2 regions of the Marinobacterium sp. xm-d-579 genome follow, and region 2 is predicted to be linked to the other one. Evidence: predicted binding sites of a transcription regulator. Region 2 holds the regulator's gene; the other holds the start of a gene.
The links. Region 2 encodes PhoB, which activates phosphate uptake and scavenging genes when phosphate is short. Its sites were predicted from a motif close to TGTCATANNNNTGTCANA; they were not measured.
Positions count from the first base shown of each region.

Region 1: XMD579_RS03860 (sigma-54 dependent transcriptional regulator) is a predicted target of PhoB. The motif match lies at 8,363-8,380, and genes of this name have one in related genera.

Region 1 is NZ_WBYP01000002.1:19,442-30,328, forward strand. Features, by position in the region: gene XMD579_RS03830 (Ig-like domain-containing protein) at 1-496, shown strand, start outside; gene XMD579_RS03835 (TolC family protein) at 729-1,949, shown strand; gene XMD579_RS03840 (BamA/TamA family outer membrane protein) at 1,958-4,735, shown strand; gene XMD579_RS03845 (hypothetical protein) at 4,732-5,220, opposite strand; gene XMD579_RS03850 (response regulator) at 5,349-5,720, shown strand; gene XMD579_RS03855 (response regulator) at 5,725-8,286, shown strand; gene XMD579_RS03860 (sigma-54 dependent transcriptional regulator) at 8,426-9,415, shown strand; gene XMD579_RS03865 (hypothetical protein) at 10,114-10,401, opposite strand; gene XMD579_RS03870 (lipoprotein-releasing ABC transporter permease subunit) at 10,557-10,887, shown strand, end outside.
Region 2 is NZ_WBYP01000003.1:81,459-92,345, reverse strand. Features, by position in the region: gene XMD579_RS07630 (exopolyphosphatase) at 1-821, opposite strand, end outside; gene ppk1 (polyphosphate kinase 1) at 805-2,874, opposite strand; gene phoU (phosphate signaling complex protein PhoU) at 3,073-3,792, shown strand; gene ubiA (4-hydroxybenzoate octaprenyltransferase) at 3,898-4,758, shown strand; gene phoB (phosphate regulon transcriptional regulator PhoB) at 4,830-5,525, shown strand; gene phoR (phosphate regulon sensor histidine kinase PhoR) at 5,535-6,821, shown strand; gene cysZ (sulfate transporter CysZ) at 6,828-7,586, opposite strand; gene XMD579_RS07595 (hypothetical protein) at 7,593-7,823, opposite strand; gene XMD579_RS07590 (hypothetical protein) at 7,834-8,265, opposite strand; gene XMD579_RS07585 (hypothetical protein) at 8,262-8,534, opposite strand; gene XMD579_RS07580 (DUF416 family protein) at 8,534-9,136, opposite strand; gene hisF (imidazole glycerol phosphate synthase subunit HisF) at 9,159-9,932, opposite strand; gene hisA (1-(5-phosphoribosyl)-5-[(5-phosphoribosylamino)methylideneamino]imidazole-4-carboxamide isomerase) at 9,943-10,683, opposite strand; gene hisH (imidazole glycerol phosphate synthase subunit HisH) at 10,710-10,887, opposite strand, start outside.

The DNA of each region.
Region 1 (10,887 bases), on a different contig from region 2:
AGAGAAGTGGACGCGTGTTCTAGTGGGTGAAAACGTCACGACAACTGATACGGTAAGCTTTACAGTGGATGGATTAATGGACGGTAGTTATAAGCTAGTTGCGATGGATCTGGCGGGTAATTTCAGTGCTGTATCGTCAGATACATTAACTGTCACTGGAAGCTCCGCTGTGAATACTGACCTTGATGTTGCTATGAACGCCATTACTGACACTAGTGATGGTGACGGCTCAACCGTCGAGCTATTGCTCGATATCAACGAAGCTGTCGCTGGTGATACTGTCGAGATATGGATCGATGGTGTTAAGGTTGACGAGCATGAATTGACAGCAGCAGAAGTGACCGTTGGATCAGCAAGCGTTGCTATTGATGTCGATGCTAACGGCGCTGATACAGGTACATTGAATGATGTTAATGTACAGATTGCAGTTCGACACGGTAGTTTTGATACACAAACTGAAACAGAGGACTCGACTGTTAATTACACTTGGAGTTGATGAGAAAAGACGGAGCTCTCGGATTAAAAGCCCACCTGAAAAGGTGGGCTTTTTTATTTATATCAATGACTTGATGGTAGTAATGGCGTTTTGATTACCGCGTGACAATCTGTCAAAATAATCTGTGACATATTTGACACAAATGACAAAAAGGAGTATTTTTTGTCACAATCGTGTCAATTTATATTGACTCAGTTAAACCCGCTTCGGCGGCCTAAACCGAGTGTTGGATATGTTTTTTAGAACTGTTTTGTCAGGTGTAACAGCGTCGCTGCTTTTGGTTGGTGCAACCCATGTCTCGGCGCAGACAATGGATGAGTTGCTCGCCGAACTGCGTTCATGCTCGCCGGAGCTGATTTCGAGAGATGCAGCGGTGAGTGTTGCTGCCGGTAATGTCGAGGCGGAAAAAGCTAAACGTCTGCCCAGTTTCTCGCTCTCCGCTAACGGCAAATACTTGGCTGACAGCTCCAATGACAACAGTTTGGATGCGTCAGCGCGCTACACGCTGATGTCTTTTGGTAAGTTTGAAGCGAACGAGGCTTTTGCCGAGCGTAAGTTGCAGGTTGAGCAGCTAAATAGCTATGAGACGGGTCTGCAGAAACTTGCAGAGCTGCTGCAACGCAAGTCCAGTTTCAACCGACTCTCGAACGATATATCTACGCTACAAACCATCGTCGGTATGCAGCAAGAGGTGTTAGATAGGGTAGAGCGTCGCTCCAACGTGGCACTCTCATCTGAGAGCGATAAGAATGCGGTGTTCTCCAAGGTTTGGCAGAACAAAAACCGAATCAATGAGAATCGTCTGCAGCAGCAGTTGGTAAAAACTGAACTGGATCTGCTGGCCTGCACCGAGAATCTGCAGCTGCTAACGCTGGATGTACTGCCCATGGAAGACGGGCTGGCAGACCCGTTGACGCAAGAGTTTGTAAACAGCTCTATCGCCGCGCTGGACGCTCGTTTAGAGAGCAAAGTAGCTGAGCTGGAAGCCAATAAACTGTCGCTACGACCCGACGTGGATCTCGTTGGGTCAGTACCTGTTGATGATACTGCCAAGGACAATTCCAGCCTCGGTATTGAGATGAATGTCTCATACGGCAACATGGGGCGGGTAGAAGCCGCACGTGCTGTGGCGTTGGAAGCGGAAGTGGAGGCGTTGCGCTTTGAACGTGAGGTGAGTAACGCACGTCGTATCCGCAACCTTGTAAGCCTAGAGCAGCGTATTATGGCGTTGCGTGACGAGGTCATCCCGAATCAGCAACTCGCGATTGATACCGTCGGCATGAAACTCGCCTCAAAAGAGCGTCTTTTCAAAGCGGGGCGTGTCTCCCTGTTTGAGTTGCTATCGGCCTATGATGAGCTGCTAAGCGCCCAGCTCGATCTCAATAAATTCCAAGCAGAGCTGCAGCAGGCGCAGATTGATCGTGCCAGCTCGCTGGACTTCATCTACCGCTAGGGTCTGATATGAAGCGCCTCTCTGCTCGCCTCAACCTTCTGCTAGCACTGCTGTTTTCAGCAGTGCCAAGTGCTGTGTGGGCACTGGAGCAGGGCTTTGCCGTAGAGGCGAACTCAGAGGTGCGTCTGAGTGTGAATGGCGAAACGCTGAGCGTTGAGCAACTCTCTGATATGTTCTCGATTGAGCGCGTCGGTGACTTTGATAAATATCTTGCCCTGGAGGGAGCCTTTAATGGCTCTGAAGTGCTCGAACTCCAGGCCTTTGCAGTTGACGCCGCCGGTAACCGATCTGCAGAGCCGTCTCGATTAGAGTTAGCCTCGCTAGACACCACAGCTCCGGAAGCGCCTGAAATCGCACAGATCGCAAACAACTTCTCTGAACGATACACCAACGGTTTTGAACTGCCGGCTGGTTCAGTACCGATTCTCAGTGTTAATGGACTTCTGGTTGAGCAGCAGCACCATAGCGATTGGTTTGAGATTACTCAGGGTGCTGAAGTAGAGCAGTATGTCGCGCGTCCGGGGCTGTTTGATGGCACCGAAGTGGTTGAAGTTGCAGCCTATCAAGTAGACACAATGGGCAATGAGAGCCCAGTCTCTGAGACGCTGACGTTGCTACCCATCGATACGCTATCGCCGGGTGCCCCCAGAATTTTGACGCTTGATCAACTGCTGGCTGAATCGGCGCCGGCTTTTGAATCGGAGCCGCTAGAGATCGTGGTTAGTGCCGATTTGCCGGTGCAGAAGCCGGTTGTTTCCGCTCAATCTGTTATTGCTGAGTCCGTGACAGAAGATGCTGTTGATCTTGCCCCACAGCTTAAGTCAGAAAAACAGTCTGTAATCGCGAAGATGCCACAGCCTGAAGCTGACACAGCTGAGGATCTGCAAGTGGTTGAATCGGCACCTGCTGGCGCGCCAACCAAGCAACTTGACGAACTCGAAGATATCGACGCGCTGGTCGCTCGAATTCTTGATGAGGCGCCAAAAGTTCAGAGCGAAGCCGCTCCAGCAGAGCCTATCGAACTGAATACTCAGGTGCACAAAGCACAGTTGACGGTGACTGCTGTAAGCGCAGTGAAACAGGCTGTTGACCTACCTGTTGAAGCCTTTCAGGCACAAGAGGGGAGGGGAGAGTCTGCAAGTGAAAATCTAGAGCTTATCGACGCCTCCACGACGATTCTGCCCGAGGCTAGGCTTGCAGCACCTGCAGAAACGCAGAACGAGCTCTCGATAACAACCCATACTCCACCAAGCGGTATCAGCCTTATTCAATCCGAGGTGCCCGGCGAAATGTTAGCCGCGACTAACGGCATCGATCCGTTTGAGGTATTGAACGTTCCATATACACCGCCTGAGGTTGATTTAAAGCCCAAACTACCGCCACTTAAACCTGCGCCGATAACTCGGGTGTTCGATCTTCGCACAGCTGACGATACCCAGCGCTTAATCGACTGGATGCGGCTTGAATCAGATGAAATCAGTTGCCCGATATTAGAGACGGCCGACGGTGGAACGCTTGACGAGATTCTTAGTTGCCTCGATCGTTTGGGTTACCCGCAAGCGCAGACGGTTGAGTTACCAGACGGAATACGGATCGATACCGGACAGAAGATGCGCATTGAATCGGTCGGCATCCATCAAGTGCTGGATGCCGAGATTGCGTTGAGTCCTGATTTTCTTGCTGACCTTAACGGTAAACCCCTCAGTAAAGCCGAGCATGTTAAGGCGATAGATCGCCTTGACTATCTCGGTTTTGTGCGTGACGGATCATTTGATTATTACGCGCGCATTCCGGGTGTCTACGATGCGGAAGTCGTCGGTGAGGCGGGGGAGAGCGACCTCAGCGTTGGGGCAAGTTTAACAACAGGCGGTAAGCTTTTTGGGGCGCTCGACGGGCGCCATTTTTTCGATTACCAAGGCTTACGCTACCTCGACTACCGAGTTGGCAGTAATATCGACGGGCAGTATGAGATTGATCTGGCCGTCCCTGTCTATTACAACCTGAACAACCAGCTTGATTTGGAGTTTAGTACCCGCCCACAAGAGTTCCGCTTTTTCGATTCACGAGCGACAGAGCTCAGTTCGCGATGGCGTGATTTTTCAGGTGGAGATGGCCTACATCTGACTGAGATAAAAGTTAGTGGCGAGGTCCATCAGACAGAGGTTAAATCGCAAGCAGCATCGGCAGGGCAATCCGTGGCCGACCAGATGCTGCTCAGCGCAAAAGCGGTCTTTGAGGCGCGGCCCGGTTGGACAGAGGGTGACGGACTGACACTGTCCATCGGGCTCGCCCAGAATTTGGATCGCGGTTCCGGATACGGGCGTACGGATATCGACTACGACACCGGATCTATCCCGCTTGCTGATACTGGCCTAGCTCTGAATGCACGAGTAGGGGCTTCGGCGATTAGCGGTGATATGGCTTCAGTGCCTCTGAGTCAGCGTCTCTATTTAGGGGGCGCTGATTCTGTACGTGGGGTGACCGCCTCATATCTGGGCGGGGAGACAAATCTAGCGTCGAGCGGCGGCTCTACGCGGGTTGTTTCGCAAGTTGAGCTCTCCAAACCGGTTACCCTCTTCGACCAGCAAGTTGACTTAGGCGTGCATCTGGACGCGGGCAGTGTAAGTGGTGGAAATCTATCGCGTGACCGTTCAGCAATCTCTGCAGGCTTATTCGGGCGGGTTAATATCAGTGAGGATACTTCGGTCTATGCTCATCTCAGTCGAGCGAACGTTGATCAGAACGAGCGCTCAGCTTTTGGGCTCGCAATTGTTAAAAAGTTCTAACCTCGCGGCTGTACAATTTCACTTCGGTCAAAATACTTTAGTGGTTCTTGAACGCTCTCTCGCTCATCCTTTGTCCCCCTGAAAACCTGAACTACCTCTACATACTCCAGTCGGTTATAGCTTACTCGCATGGCGAGTTTAGCGTAGGCATCGAAGGGGTTTAGCGCGGGCACATCATACTGAAATTTGCGTGCCTCTTTGCTCGGGGAGAGGGTGAATACATCAATCGAGAAGGACTTCGAGCGTGCCAGTTTTCTGCGCTGCTCGTTACTCTCTGGGAAGAGTTGTCGCTCTATCTCGTGCTGCGATTCCGCGCGTAGATGACCGGTGGCGACTAACGCGCTCACAAAGCCATTTAGCTCCCAGCGCCAATTCTGATCATCAAGTGAACGGGGACACTTATCCAACAGAGATCGAAGGATTTCAGACGATTCAACCCTAAGGTGTTGTCGGATCAATTTGACGATAGCAATCGGTGAAATCATGTAGCCCCCAGACGCACTACCTCCAGATTAGTACAGATTTTTAAAAAGCGCGTTGTGGTAATTACACGTTGATATTTTTCATGGGGTTGGGTCACACTATGGCCCTATCAATGAAGGATTGAGCCCACATGACCCAAGCTATAAAGATACTCGCTGTTGATGACGATGAACTCATCCTAAACTATATCAAGAGTACACTCTCTCCAAACTATCAAGTGATTACGACGCCTAGCGCTCACCAAGCGTTTGAGATGATCATCCGCTTCCGGCCAGATCTGCTCATTACGGACATTGTTATGGATGAGTTAGATGGACTTGCTCTTTCGTCCTTAGTTCGAGTGGCGCGGGGCAGCTCAGATATCCCTATCATTGTCTTGTCAGCGCATGACAATGACGAGATTCGTGCTGAGCTTGCTGAGAACGAGATCAATCTCTTCCTGCAGAAGCCTTGCCGTGCATCTGAGCTGCTTGAGTCTGTGAAAGCGCTTATAGAGGGATGAGCCTTTGAGTGCCGCTAAGTCTCCGCCAAGATCACAGATTACAAGCTACTTATACAAACATCCCTATCTCTTTGTACTGTTAATCGTCGCTGCCTCTATTGCTCTGTCTGTAGCACTCACCCTGCTGGTAGGTGTCGATATCGGCACAAAAACAATACTGTTGCCCGCGATCATTTCGTCGCTAGTAGGCGGGGTTTCTGTTGGATACTCGAGGAAATATATTGAGAAAACTGCACTTTTGTCGTCTCAAGTTGAACTTCTTGACCGGGTAGCGGACTCCCTTAATTTCGCGGTCGATATCATCAAGAATCCAAATGATTCAGCGGAGGTTCTCGGAGATCAGGTTCATCGTTTCCTCGGCGAGCCGGCAGAGTCGCAACTGACCTTTGCGGATTTGGTTGATCGTATTCACCCGAATGACATAGAGGCTTTTACTGTCCGGAATGAAGAGTTTTTCAACTCTGAGCTTCAGGAAGACGGAGTGTTAACGGACGAGTTGGAGTGTCGTATTCGTCGTGTCGACGGTGAGTACAGATGTACACGTATCAACCGTGTGTTGACTGTTCGGGTTGACACACGATTTTGTTACGTTCAGTACTCCGACATTGAGGAACTGAGGCAACGGGCAGCCGAACTTGAAAAGCTGGCCCACGATCGAGCAGATAACCTTGTAACCGTTAGCCACGAGATTCGAACACCGCTCAACGCAATTCTAGGGCTAACGGATCTGATGTTGGCTACACGGCTCACCAAAACACAACAAGAGTACCTCTCGAAGATATCGGGTGCGGCCGACACGCTGGAGTCATTAGTGCGCAACCTGCTGGACTTGCGTCGTTTAGAGAGTGGGCAGTTGCATGTAGAGCCGGAACCCGAGCTAGTTGAAAACTTGCTGGACAACTTTGTGGCGCTGCATCAACCGGTTGCTGAGAACAGCGGACTGCGATTTATGGTCGACTTTTCTCCCATGCTTCCGCGAAAAATCGAGATAGATGCCCAGCTTTTAGGCCAGATCGTCAATAACCTGCTGCGCAATGCGGTAAAGTTTACCGACGAGGGCTTGGTAATGCTCTCTGCCGGCTTCAAAAAGAGCTCAGCCTCTCAAGGAGACCTGGTTATCGAGGTAAGTGATACGGGTGTAGGTATAAAACCCTCGCGTCACGAATCTATTTTCGAGCAGTTTGAACGCGGCGGTGCTGGTAATACAACTGAGGGGGCTGGGCTTGGTTTGGCACTTGTAAAGAGACTCTGTAAGTTGATGGACGGGGAGGTAAGGCTGCAATCTGAATTGGGAGTAGGATCTAAATTCAGTATCAGCATCCCAGTTAAAGTCAGCTATGCCGAACCGATCGTGGATAAAGCTTATCTAAAGTCGATCAAGCGTGTGACGGTGTTATTGGTTGAGCGACGTGGGCTCGCCGCAGATCACATAAAAGCGGTGCTCAAACCTTGGGTTGCAGACGTGCAGGTTGTAGTTGACCTTGATGAAGCGACGGGTGCCCTGGCAAAGCAAGCATTTGATGTGGTTCTCTTTGGACATGTTCTCGGATTGGACCAGTTGGAGCAGTTTATCAACGATCTACTAAGGCAGTTTGGGAATAGGCTGCGTCTGGTTGCGATTTCCAAGCTCGAAGGCTTGAATCCCCGCTTATTCAGTCTAGTAACGGGTGTTGTTGTAGCCCCGTTCAGTCTAAAACAGTTCGCCTGTATTTTGGGCGATACGAGACAGGCTGGCCCACTTGTAGCAGAATGTCATGCCAATCTGGCTGCTGAGGTCAGTTCACTTATTTTGCTGAGAGATCTACGCATCCTTGTGGCTGAGGATAACGAGATCAATCAGCAAGTGATTAGCGAACATTTGCGTCAGCGCGGTGCAGAGGTCACTTTAGTTGGCGATGGTAAGCAAGCAATTGACGCGCTGACTCGCAGCGATTACGACCTTATATTGATGGATATCGAAATGCCTGTGCTCGATGGCTTTGAGGCGACTGAGCGCATCAAAGCAGAGCCGGGTTGGAAAAACATCCCCATTATCCCCGTATCTGCTGGAGTAACTGCCTCGCAGAAAGAGCGGGCCACCAGCGTTGGTATGCAAGGCTTTGTGGGTAAGCCCTACAAAATCGATGAGCTTCTGAGGGCTATTGAAACTGTGATGGTGGACAAAGATTTTGCACCGGTGCAGGCAGATTTGGGCTTTGAAGATGATTCAAACCTCTCTTCTCCTGAATCTAAGGTGTTCGAATTCGCTGAATTCGATTTCGAAGAGGCGCGAGATTACTGGCCGACGTCCGAATCACTAATCTCTAACTTACAACTCTTTATCGAGAAGTACCCTGTTGCTAATGATTTGTTTGATGGCGTGAGTGATGAAGAGTCTGGCAAGCTCGCACACACGTTGAAGGGTGCCGCCGGCTTTCTTGGTATGGCGCGCTACTCAAACCGGCTGAATGAACTGAGCTTGGCCTTCAAAAACGGATCTGCCACTGCTGACATGGTTTCGGATGTTAGGGCACAGCATAAGCGAGTTCTTTCAGAGGTTGAGTCGTTTTTGTCCATGCTTGAGTAGGCATTCGTGACTTTTGCTGTATGTGGTTAGCGACGTTGGCACAAAAGTACGCGAGATCCTCGCTTTTGGCATAAACTGTGCTAAGTTTGTCATATGTCCCTGAAATAGGGCGGCTTAACATGAAATATTGGGGGTTTTCATGTCAACTCAGTCATCACTCGATTACGTAGCAGTTCTTTCTAAAGTTGCTCAGACACCTGACCGAGTCCTCTTGTTGGGCGATCTCGGATCAGGACAAGCCGTAGCAGCCTTTACCCTACACCGCGGCAGCGCTCGCAAAGATCAAGCCTTTGAAGTCATCCGCTGTACTGGACTCACTGAAGAACAGTTTGCTGCAGAGCTCTGCGGTGTTGCCGATCGCTCTGGCGACATTGTTCGTTTGGGTGCTCTGGCAAAATCTGACGGTGGTACCCTTTGTTTGATCGGCGTGGACGATCTTTCCCAGCAGTCTCAAGCTGTGTTGGTACGCGCGCTGGAAGAGTCGACTTATTACCCTGTCGGGGGGGCGCAGCCTGAATTTTTTGACACGCGTATTGTTACCGCACCAACACACAACTTGCGTGCCAAGATCGAGAGTGGGCAGTTTCGCATGGATCTGTACCACCTCCTTAACGAGCAGATTATTCACATTCCAAGTCTTAATGACCGTCGCTCTGAGATGGCTACACTAGTTAGCCATCTGCTCTCAGAACTCGGTGCTGCTGGTCGTATGCTGAGCAGTGATGCGATCGAGCTTCTCAAAGCGCACAAATTTACTGGAGGTTTCCGTGAACTGCGCAACATCCTGAAGCGCGCAACTAGCTGGTTTGATGATGCAGAAATTGATGCAAACATGCTGAGTTACGTCATGTTTGATGGCAAGGATGAGAGCGCTGCGCGCACTGTCTCATCCAATGACTTCCGTCGTGAGCGTGTCGTTAAAAGCATCGAACCGACTGCCAACGCTGAACCGATCTCGGCCAGGCCTGTACCACCGCCTGCTACTGGATCACTGAGCTTGAAAGAGCAGGAGCGTCAGTACTGGGAGGGCTTGATGCACCAGGTGCAGGGCAATAAGCAGAAAGCTGCTGACATCGCCGGCATTAGTCTTCGGACGCTCTACCGTCGATTGGAGTCTGCGGGGCTTTAATTCATAGGGGTTAGACCCCGTTTTTCGCTAAACCAATTTCTTAGAAGCCGAATTAAGCGGATATTGAAGGTAATAAGGCTCTATAAATAGTTTTAAAGGTAATTAGGGGGATTACAAGTACCTTAGCCGCACACACTAAGCTAGCAAGAACGATAATAAAACTGCAAATAAAAATTGGAAGAAAGACTTTCCCGAGACCTCATAACAAGATTACCAACGCGGTGCCCGCTATAACGACATTAATGCCCGCAATGTGCCGACTCCAGTAGATCACACCTTCCGTCCGCTTTAGGGAAATCTCTCCGGTTGCGAAAGAGCTGCTATGTGCGCCTTGCAGCTCTCAGAAAAATGGCAGCTAATGTCCGGAATTTGCGCAGTCGTTCCCAAATTTATCGAGATCACTTGTTCACGCGGTTCCAGGGGTTAAAGCACGTTCTTCAATTCCGAGCAGCTAAATGCCAATCCCGATACTTGAAGTCATTTGTTTCGCTTCGTTCGTTAGCTGGGCTAACGTCCGCTTCTGAGGATTTTTTCAGTAGCCTTTGGGTCGCTGTTTACACTTTGCAACTATTCGTTGTTTTAGGATAGGGTCTGGAATGTGCCGGTTTCAGCCTTTTATTTAATGAAAAAATTTACTACTGAATCAGTGTCTAGTCTTACCAAAGAAAGCATAGCGAGCAGCTAATTCGCTAGGTTAATTACTTCTGCTTGGTTTCTGAGTCATTCTGATAGTAGCTATCTTCATAGTACCTCCCCTTGATGGCTAGTACCTTTTCTAACCAGCGGTTGTAGTGTTTCCATATGAAGAAACCAGGTGTCATTACCACCATGATAGCGACCATTAAGCCTGCGCCTTTATGAGATTCTGGGAACTGTTCTGTAATCAGACTGAATAGTGATAGTCGCTCAGCGACTAGGTACCAACAGCCCAAGCCAATCAGGCCAACGGCTATTCCAATGTGGTGAAGTTTTTTACTGTCGAGCATGTTTTTCAGAACCCCAAAGATAAGCTGTGCTGAGAATAGAGGTTTCAAGGGCGATTTTAAATGTTAATCGCGAAATACTCCCTGAATTAGGTTCACTCAAGCGGTCAGAATTGTTAACTTATGCTTCAATTCATTATCCAGGAAATCGCCAGTCGATGTTCAATCCCTTTTCTCTTTTTGTTGGCTGGCGCTACACCCGAGCAAACCGCTCGAACTACTTCATATCCTTTATCAGTTTAGTTTCTACGCTCGGACTGATGCTCGGTGTGGCCGCATTGATTCTAGTACTGAGTGTCATGAACGGCTTTGATCGTGAGTTGAAAGAGCGGATACTTGGTATGGTTCCACAGGCTACTATCAATGGTTACAACGCTCCGTTAGATAAATGGCAACCACTACGTGAAACGCTTTTGACTGCGTCTGACGTCGAGGGGGTGGCACCCTTTGTTCAGGCACAAGGGATGCTGACCGCCTCCGGTCGTGTCC
Region 2 (10,887 bases):
AAACCACCAGCGAAAATCTGCAATCGTTGCTCACTAATGCCTTTTACAACTTTACTGGATAACTCATTTTTGACGACTAATTTACGTAAGGCTTTTATCGATTTAGCGGAAATCTCTTTCGGATCATAGCCCAAGTTTTCACTGGCTGTCGCTATCGCTTGTGCTGAACCTGAAGTACACCGGACTTGATTCCAACCGATGGATGCAAAGAGGGCAGAAAAGCGTTCCAGCTGCTGTTGCGCATAGAGCTTCGCTTTTTTATAAGAGGCCTTATCAACGCCTTTACTGAAGAAGGCCTCGGTAAAACTCACCGAACCCATAGTATGAGAGCGACCTAATTCCAAGCTATTCTCACGACCGAGTGCAACCTCAGTGGACCCGCCACCAATATCAATGACCAAGGTGTTACCCGCTAAGTGCTCTGAACTTGAAACACCCAAATGAACCAGGCGAGCCTCTTCTTGACCACTGATAATCTCGATGGGGTATGGAAAGACTTGTCTAGCAGAGGCAAGAAATTCACTGCGATTCTTAGCAATTCGCAAGGTGTGTGTACCGACCACGCGCACAGTACAGTTTGGAAAGGGCGTTAGTTGTTCAGCAAATGTCTTGAGTACTGCGACTCCTCGTTCGATAGCCTCTTCAGAGAGGTTATTTTTAGCGTCTAAACCCTCAGCCAAGCGAACACGCTCTTTGTGTTTAAAAAGGGGCTGCACATCATCGTGAAGTTGACGCACGACCAACATGTGAAAACTATTAGAACCTAGATCAATCGCTGCAAAGTGTCGTGATTCAGATTCAGAGTTATGCTTGTCGTTCACGAGAGCGCTCCAGCTGTTTTAAGTAGTCGTAAATCGCCATCTGTGAGCGTATTTTCTTACGATTGCCACGAGTTACATAATGATTGGCCTGCTCCGGGTCTAAGGCTCTAGCCTTAGTGTTATCTCGCCATTGTAGGTCGAGCTGGTCCTTAATGAGCTTACGAACATTTTTATCCAAAATTGGGCAACCGACTTCAATTCGGTGGTCGATGTTGCGAGTCATCCAGTCAGCAGAAGTTAAAAACATCTTTCGTTTACCACCAGCATAAAACAGTGACACACGAGCATGCTCAAGATAGCGATCGACAATACTGATGATTTTGATATTGTCACTCACGCCTGGTATACCGGCTAAAATGTTACACATTCCGCGAACAATTAGACGTATTTTGACTCCCGCCTGGCTCGCTTCATAAAGTTTATTAGAGAGTCCTTCGTCGACTAGATTATTCACTTTCAAAAAGATCTCGGCACGGTTGCCATTGCGTGCCGCTTCAATCTCATCATCAATCAATTGATTGATTGGGTCACGGCTGTAATTTGGACTAACTTGAAGATGTTTGAACTTGAAATTTTTGTAAGGATTGATAATAAAATCAAAGACTTTATCGAGCTCTTCTGTAATCTCAGGTCGTTTAGTAAACAGACCAAAATCAGTGTAAATTCGAGCAGTTTTCTCGTTCAAGTTACCGGTACTGATGTAACCATAAGCAACCTCTTCACCCTCCTCTTCTCGGACGACGTGAATTATTTTTGCATGACACTTAAGTGAGGCAACACCAAACTCAACAACAACCCCTGCCTCAGTAAGTTCACGTGCCCATTCAATATTCGCCTCTTCATCAAATCGTGCACTGAGCTCGACAATGACAATCACTTTTTTACCGTTCTTAACAGCCTCGATCAGTGATTTGAGAATCTGACTATTGTTCGCTACTCGATAAACCGTTACCTGTATCTGCTTAACAGCGGGATCGAACGACGCCGCACGCACAAAATCAGTCAAATAACGAAATTTATAGTAGGGGTAGTGGAGCAGAATGTCCTCTTTAGAGATCGCTTCGAATACATTCGATGCACTATCAAATTGATGACTATTCAGAGCCGAGAGCTTTTCGTTCTCTAGATAGCGAGGACCAACATTTGGAAAATTAATAAAGTCTTTAAAGTTTCGATAACGTCCGCTCGCAGTGGTTTCCGCATCGGGTTGTAGCCCCAAATTCTCACACATGAAGTCAAACATGTAATCAGGCATCATTTCGTCATAGACCAGTCGCACAGGCCTATTCGTATCACGCTGTTTGATGCCTTGAGACATTTTCTCTAGTAGGGATAACTCAACATCACGCTCTAAGTCATAATCCGCATCTCGCGTCACCTTAACGGCAAACATTTCGGTCGAGTCAAAATCGATAAAACCATCAAAGATATCGTCAACGCAATAGCGAATGGCGTTATCGAGCACGATGATTGGCTTTCGCCGCTGACCTTTGATTCGAGGCAGTTGGATAAATCGGTTGGTTTTATCAGAAGGAATTTCAAGAAGTGCATACTGAACTGAAGTCCCTTTTTTTAGGGCACACATCAGGTACGCATCTTCGTCATTCATGACGCTAGCAAGCTTGGTGTTCTCATTCACTAAGATGGGTGTGATGTGGTGCAGGACCTCATCTCGGAAGTATTTCCGTAACCAGCCACCCTCTTTCTCGTTCAACTGATCGTTATTGATCAGAAAGATATTGCGACGGGCGAGTCCCTTGATGACATCAATGTGGATGTCATTAAAACGATCTGCGAGAGTTTGTACCTTCTCATTCACTAGATGTAACAGGTTTTCAGCCGACATCCCTTTGGGTTCGACCTTGCCTAGTTGCTCAAGACGTAGGCGACGGTGCAAGTCTGCAACCCGAACTCTGAAAAACTCATCTAAATTGCTGGAGTAAATACCCAAAAAACGGACACGCTCAATGATGGGTACGTTTACATCCGCAGCTTCCTGCAGTACGCGTTCATTGAACGATAACCAACTTAACTCTTTTTCAATTAACTGCATTGCGTGTCCATTGGGCTTATCTCAACAGCCTAAAAAGCTTATTTCTTTGATAATCATAAGTTTTATCGCAAGGTAAGCCTACCCTTTAGAGATATATTTTCCTTTAACCAAATCGACACGAAACTGTCACAAATCTCTAACATTCTTTTGAAATACTAAAGGTAATTAGACCTAGTTGACCTAAAAAGAGGGTTTGTAATGCGCGACAGTGGCGAGATCTATTCGCAACACACATCAAATAAGTTCAACGAAGAGCTTGAGAGGCTTCGTTCCGAATTTTTAGAGATGGGCAGAACCGTTAAGCAGCAAGTCACTGACTCTTTGCATGCACTGCTCAATCAAGATATCTCACTGGCTGAATCAACTCGTGAGCTGGATCGAGAGACCAATCGCTTCGAAAATCAGATAGATAAAGCGTGTGAACAGATCATTGCGCTTCGCCAGCCAGCAGCCGTTGATTTAAGGCTGGTTCTGTCAATCAACCGTGCCATTGTTGATCTGGAGCGTATCGGAGATGAAGCCTCTCGCGTTGCCAAACAGGCCATCGATCTGTCAAATAATGAATCGAGTAGCAAAAGTCTTCATGAGGTCAGCCACATTGGTGAGATGGTCACAGACATGCTCAACTCAGTATTAATCGCTTTTGAAAATCGTGACATCGAATTAGCGTACAAAGTGGTCAAGAGTGATAAACATGTTGATCGTGAATACCAGTCGACCATGCGAGCTTTAATCACTTTCATGATGGAAGACTCACGCTCTATCAGTGGTGTGCTAAATATAATCTGGATCCTTCGTGCACTAGAACGAATCGGTGACCATGCCTGCAATTTGGCTGAGCAAGTCATCTACCAAGTCAGCGGTACCGATGTTCGTCACATGAAGACTAAAGAGATCAAAAAGATCGTTCGAGAGTAAGCTTGCGACTCTGCTTCTAACAAAGCCACCTTCAGGTGGCTTTGTTGTTTTAAGCACTCCCTCACTTCATACTACCACCTTAATTTAAAGATACTTGAGTCACTTGTGATCACTGCAGATAAACTCCATGCCGCATGGCAATTGATGCGAGCAGACAAACCGATTGGCACCTATCTCTTGTTATGGCCAACTCTCTGGGCTTTATGGATCGCCGCAGGTGGCTTACCCAGTTGGGATCTACTGTTTATCTTTACCTTTGGGGTATGGGTGACTCGTTCAGCCGGCTGCGTCATTAACGACTTTGCAGACCGCAAAGTGGATGGCCATGTAAAACGCACCTCCGAAAGGCCGCTACCAACGGGCCGCATTACTAGCAAAGAAGCCATTGGCTTGTTCGTCGGATTAATGCTGATCGCGTTTATCTTAGTGCTATTCACGAACAAAGCCGCGATCTTGCTATCGCCCATCGCTCTGTTATTAGCCTTCAGCTACCCCTTTATGAAGCGCTACACCCACTTCCCCCAAGTCGTTTTGGGTATGGCGTTTGGTTGGGGAATTCCGATGGCCTTTGCTGCAACCTTAGGCGAAGTGCCATTAGTCGGCTGGTTAGTCTTCCTTGCTAAAATTTTATGGACGGTCGCTTATGACACCATGTACGCCATGGTCGATCGGGATGATGATTTAAAGATAGGCATCAAATCGACAGCTGTATTTTTTGGCCAATACGATCGCATGGCTATAGCCGGCCTACAGATTGCTGCTCTTGCTGTACTGGTTTGGATTGGAATACTGGAATCCCTTGGAATCTATTTCTATCTTGGACTGATAGGTGCTGTAGGGTTCTTTATCTACCAGCACTGGCTGATAAAAGATCGTGAACGCATGCCCTGTTTCAAAGCATTTTTAAATAATCACTATGCTGAACTAGTTGTTTTGGTGGGATTAGCTGCTGATTACGCACTGTAAAACGTCATTGTCATCTTTTTGTAACGAAAGCATCATTTAATGAGGTCAATGAAACAGATGAGAGAGTTACCATGAGTCGTTCCAGACGCATACTGATCGTTGATGATGAATCCGCTATTCGTGAAATGATTGTAATGGCACTAGAGCTCGCCGGCTTTGAGACACTAGAGGCCTGTGATGCAAAAACAGCCCATGCCATGGTCATTGATGAAAAGCCTGACATGATGCTGCTCGATTGGATGATGCCTGGTACCAGCGGAATAGAGCTAGCCAAACGCCTTCGCAGCGACCCTACCACCAAAGACCTACCGATCATCATGCTGACGGCGAAAGCTGATGAAGACAATAAAATTCAGGGCCTTGAAGCGGGTATAGATGATTACATTACTAAGCCTTTTTCACCCAAAGAGCTGATCGCTCGCTTAAAAGCGGTTCTTAGAAGAAGCCTTCCCGAGAGTGATGAGGGCGCCATCTCAATCGGTGGGATTATTTTAGATCCAGTCTCACATCGGGTTTCGGATGCTTCCGGCCAGTCGCTCAATCTAGGTCCAACAGAGTTCAAACTGCTTCATCTGTTTATGACACATCAAGATAGAGCCTATTCCCGGGGCCAATTATTAGATATGGTTTGGGGCGGGAATGTCTATGTGGAGGAGCGAACAGTGGATGTGCACATTCGACGTCTTCGCAAAGCACTAGGGCCAGACCTTGGTAATTTAATCCAAACAGTTCGTGGTACAGGATACCGTTTTTCAACCAAACTCTAGGATAGATTTGTGACCGAATCGATAGCACGCCAACTACTTGGCCTTCTCAGCTTTACTCTTGCTGGTGCAGTTCTCGGTTTTTTTACAAGTCACAACCTAATACTGGGTGCATTATTTGGCTCTTTGCTTTGGTCGATATTGAGTTCGCTGCTGAACGCAAAGTTAGTCACTTGGCTAGACCAAAATCTCAGCTCGCCAGATCCTAAATTACCCTTTGAACAGGGGCGTATTGTTCGCTCGATAGCCAACTATCGGAATAAGACGGAAGCAGAATACGATGAGATCCATGCCGATATGGATCAGTTTCAAGCAGCCACCTCTGCCATGAAAGACGCCATCGTCATCATTGATAATCAAGACAATATTGAGTGGTGGAATAATGCCGCTGAAGAGATATTAGAGATAACCATTGAGCAGAAACATAAAAGGGTACAGGAGGTCTTTTCTGAACCTAATTTCTTAGAATTTTACTCTCAATCGTCTCATATCGCTTCATTCAAAGCAGACTCAGCAGACCAGAAAAGAGTGCTTGAGTACCGTGTAGAATCCTTTGGTGAAGGTGACAAAGTTCTCATTGTTAGGGATATCTCTGAGAGCGAAAAAATTGGCCTTATGCGTCATACCTTCTTAGCCAATGCGTCACACGAACTGAGAACTCCAATCACAGTTATTCATGGGTATCTGGAGACATTACAAGAGCAAGAGCTGCCCAAACCAATACAAAAAGCGATCCACTCTATGCAGTCTCAGAGCAGTCGTATGGCTGCTCTGATTGCTGACCTTCTAACCCTTTCTCGCTTGGAAACCAGCTCAGAAAATAAGAGCCGAAAGCCCATTTTCATTAGAGAAATGCTAGAAAGGATCACAGAAGAAGCAAAAGAGGTGTCAGGGCCAAAACAGCATCAAATCTCACTCGAAATGGACCAAGGCTTTGAGATTCTTGGTAATGAGGGCGAGGTACGCAGCGCTCTATCCAACCTCGTGTTCAATGCGGTCCGATATACTCCGGCTAACGGAGTAATTGATATAAAACTGAAATCCGTCGACACCAGTGTACTGTTTTCGGTGACCGATACCGGTGTCGGTATACCAGCAGAGCACATTCCAAGAATCACTGAACGCTTCTACAGAGTGGATGAAGGGCGATCCCGCGACAGTGGTGGTACAGGACTTGGACTGGCCATAGTGAAACACGTGTTGGTTCGGCACAATGCTAAGTTGGGAGTTACTAGTAAACCGGGTGAAGGCAGCCGATTTAGTGTGACCTTCCCTGAAAGTCGAGTGGTTAAGATTTAGCAGCGCTTACTTTAAACGCCCCTGCTCACCATCAGCTTCATACTCTTCCACCCAAAAGATCGTCGCACCAATCACGGCCGCCGGCATCAAAATCAGATTCAATAGCGGCACCAACATACCAAGCTGAATCACCGAGCCTAGACTTAACGCAGACCAACGGCGCTCTTTCAATAACCCCTTCATTCGCTTGAAAGTCAGACCGTTATTATCCATCGGGTAGTCGATGTACTGAATCGCCATCATCCACGCACTGAAGATGAACCAAAGCACTGGGGTCGCTAGGTTGATGAGCGGTATAAAGCCTAGAATCAACAAGAGCAAAACCCTTGGAATAAAGTACGCCAACTTAGCTAACTCACGCGCGAGGGTGCCGGGAATCATCTGCAATAGGCTGAGTTCATTGCTGATCGCATCGCCTCGCAGACGCTGCTCAACCCGTTCTGAAAGGATACCGTTGAATGGCGCGGCTATAAAGTTCGCAACAACCGAGAAGCCGTAATAGACCATCAGCACCAAGACCAGTGCGAAGATAGGCCATAAGAAGTAGATTAGATAATCCAACCACCCCCAATCGGGTAACCAGAGCGCGATTAGAGCATCAACCCAAGCAGAGAAGTTGGTCACCAGAAGATAGATCGCCCCAACAAAGATGACTGTATTGATCATCAAAGGTACCAATACAAAGGCGCGAAGACCGGGCTCCGACAGCATTTTGAAACCGCGGCCTAGATAGGCCAACCCTGAGAAAGGCGAGTTCGTGCGCATGGTGAATTACGCTAGGAAGTTTAGGTAGACTCGAATCACAACCGCCAGAATCATGCCGCTCAGACCGATGCGGTTGATACGAAACTCGGTTGGGTTAAGTTTGAGTAGCGGCTCCCAAAAGCGAATGATCGCTTTCCAATCGCCACTGCGAGTTCCATACATGGCCAGAGAGATGATGTAGATGCCCAAGCCACCCCAGAATAGGAAGGGCTCCATCGCTGCTAAATAGTAGTTCATTCAATTGTCCTTATTGTGTTGCGCAGTGCTGCTGCTTTTGACGCATCAGAAGACGGCAGCCATCGCCGCGACTGTTCAGATCGTAGCAGGCAAAACGAGCCCACTCTTTCTCATCTTCAGTCTTCTCTTCTTGGAACTCAGGCACCCCATCACAGAAGCTCTCTGCACGTTCGGCAACGCCCCAACAACCGCGTAGATACTGACCGGCATCGACCGTACACGAGATGCTTAAGCACTCAGCAATCTGACCAATAGCATCATCAAAACAAGCTGCGTCCGTTTTTACCCTACCCTGCTCTTCACCCTTAGCAAAGAACTCGGCAGCAGCCTGTTGTCGCTCTGAATTGAACGCTTCGAGCCAATCATCACCGGCAAACTCTACCCAGAGGTAGAAGCCGATGCCTGACATTAAAATAAGAGCCCAGATGATCTTTTTAATCACGCAACGTCTCGCTTATTGGGTTTATAGAGGCCAACGATGGTTAACAGCAGACCCAACACACTCAGCAGCATGCCGCCGTTCACCAACAGTGGGTAGCGCACCATAAAAGGAATAAAAGGTTGTTCTGTCTGTGGATCACACTCTGAGAGAGTATAGTCGTAGAAACCACCGGTCGCCGTGCAGCTCTCGATCAAGTGCTGCTCGTACATGTAAGCCCCCATCAGTGCGAGGCTTGGAACAATCAGAAGAATAAGACCCAGTCTAAGCATTACTCTTCGTCGCTGATCCCTATGTTTGAGATGCCTTGGTTTTCACCAAGTTCACGCAGTGCTGCAATGGTTGCAGCATTCTGTTTAGCGCCGTTTAGCTGTTCCAGAACTTCGCTCTGAAACGCATCTTCATCCAGCATCATATCGTGTGAGTTGATCATGCGGATCAGCTCTTCATCTGACATCTGATCGTCCGCTTCAGCAAACTCAATGTAAGCCGATACGGTTTCGTAAGAGAGGTTTGATACCGCAACTGCGTCGCTCGCCTCTTTCTCTAGCTTACACATCAGCGTTGAGTAGAGCGCCAGCATGGCATCGCGGGCAGGAATGGCACCAAAGGTGTCAAACTCATCGAGATCCACCAGGTTATCGTCTACATGGCCGAGCTGAACGTCGTAGTTTAGCTTGCTACCGTTTTGGGCCAGTTCACCCCATACGCCATCAAGCACTGTGCGCATGCGATCTAAATCACCAAACTCCATCAACTTGGAGAACAGCGCGAAGTTATTGAACATACGCTCGGTCAGCGCAGCAGAGAAGGCAACCTGCTGCCAGTGCTCAAGGTTACGAATCTCAGTTTCTAGTTCATTGGGATCTAGCATCGATGCCTACCTTTGCCATTGATTAAAGACGTACTTCAATACCGCGCTCGCGCATATACGCTTTCGCTTCGGGTACTGTGTATTCGTTAAAGTGGAAAATAGAGGCGGCCAGCACTGCGTCGGCTTTGCCTTCAATACAGCCATCAACCAAATGATCTAGGTTACCAACGCCACCTGATGCGATGACAGGAATGGTCACCGCTTCAGACACTGCGCGAGTCACGCCTAAGTCATAACCACTTTTCACACCGTCTTGGTCCATGGAGGTCAGTAGAATCTCACCCGCACCAAGCTCTTCCATCTTTTGCGCCCATTCAACAGCATCTAGGCCGGTAGGCTTGCGACCACCGTGGGTAAAGATCTCCCAGCGGCCTTCTTCATCTGGAGCAGAGACTCGTTTCGCATCAATCGCCACAACAATACACTGGCTACCAAAACGATCCGCGGCCTCTTTGACAAACTCGGGGTTAAATACGGCCGCCGTATTAATAGAGACCTTATCAGCGCCAGCATTCAATAACGTACGAATATCATCACAGGTACGAACACCACCGCCAACGGTCAACGGGATAAACACTTGCGACGCCATACGCTCAACCGTATGCACCATCGTGTCACGGCCTTCATGGCTGGCTGTGATATCCAAAAAGGTGATCTCATCAGCCCCCTGTTCGTCGTATCGACGGGCGACCTCAACTGGATCACCAGCATCACGAATATCGAGGAACTTAACGCCTTTAACGACGCGTCCGTTTTCGACGTCCAGACAAGGGATAATGCGCTTCGCTAGTGCCATCTATAAATCCTTACTTAGCCGTCAGCTGATCGCTAAGAGCCTGTGCTTCAGCCACATCCAGTGTGCCTTCATAAATAGCTCGGCCAGTAATCGCACCCAAAATGCCTTGGTCAGCCACTTCCGCCAATGCACGGATATCGTCGATGTTCGTGACACCGCCTGAAGCGACAACAGGAATACCGCCCTGTACCGCCAGATCAACGGTAGCCTCTACGTTAACGCCCTGCATCATGCCGTCACGAGCGATATCGGTGTAGACAATTGAAGAGACACCGTCATCACGGAAACGTTTAGCCAGATCAACCGCCATGACGTCAGTCACTTCCGCCCAACCATCAATCGCAACGCGGCCATCTTGCGCATCAAGACCCACAATTATTTTGCCTGGGAAGGCTTTACACATCTCGGTAACAAACTCAGGCTCTTTAACCGCTTTAGTACCGATAATCACGTAAGAGACGCCGGCATCTAGGTAGGCTTCAATGGTCTCTGCAGAACGGATACCGCCACCGATCTGAATCGGTAGATCAGGGTATGCTTTAGCGATCTCACGAACGATACCACCATTGACTGGCTCGCCTGCGAACGCGCCATTCAAATCGACAAGGTGCAAACGTCGACATCCCGCATCGACCCACTTTGCCGCCATATCAACGGGGTTGTCAGAGAATACGGTTGAGTCATCCATACGGCCCTGACGCAGGCGCACACATTTACCGTCTTTAAGATCAATCGCAGGGATAATTAACATTGAAGCTTTTCCTATGGGTGAACGACTTAAACTTGGCCGTTCCAATTTACAAAATTCTTTAGAAGCTGAAGGCCCGCTTTCGAGCTCTTCTCTGGGTGGAACTGCGTAGCAAAGACATTGTCTTTTGCCAAAGCCACATCAAAGTCGACACCGTAATTTGCGGTACCGGCAACCAATGCTTGTTCCGCCAACTTAACGTAGTAG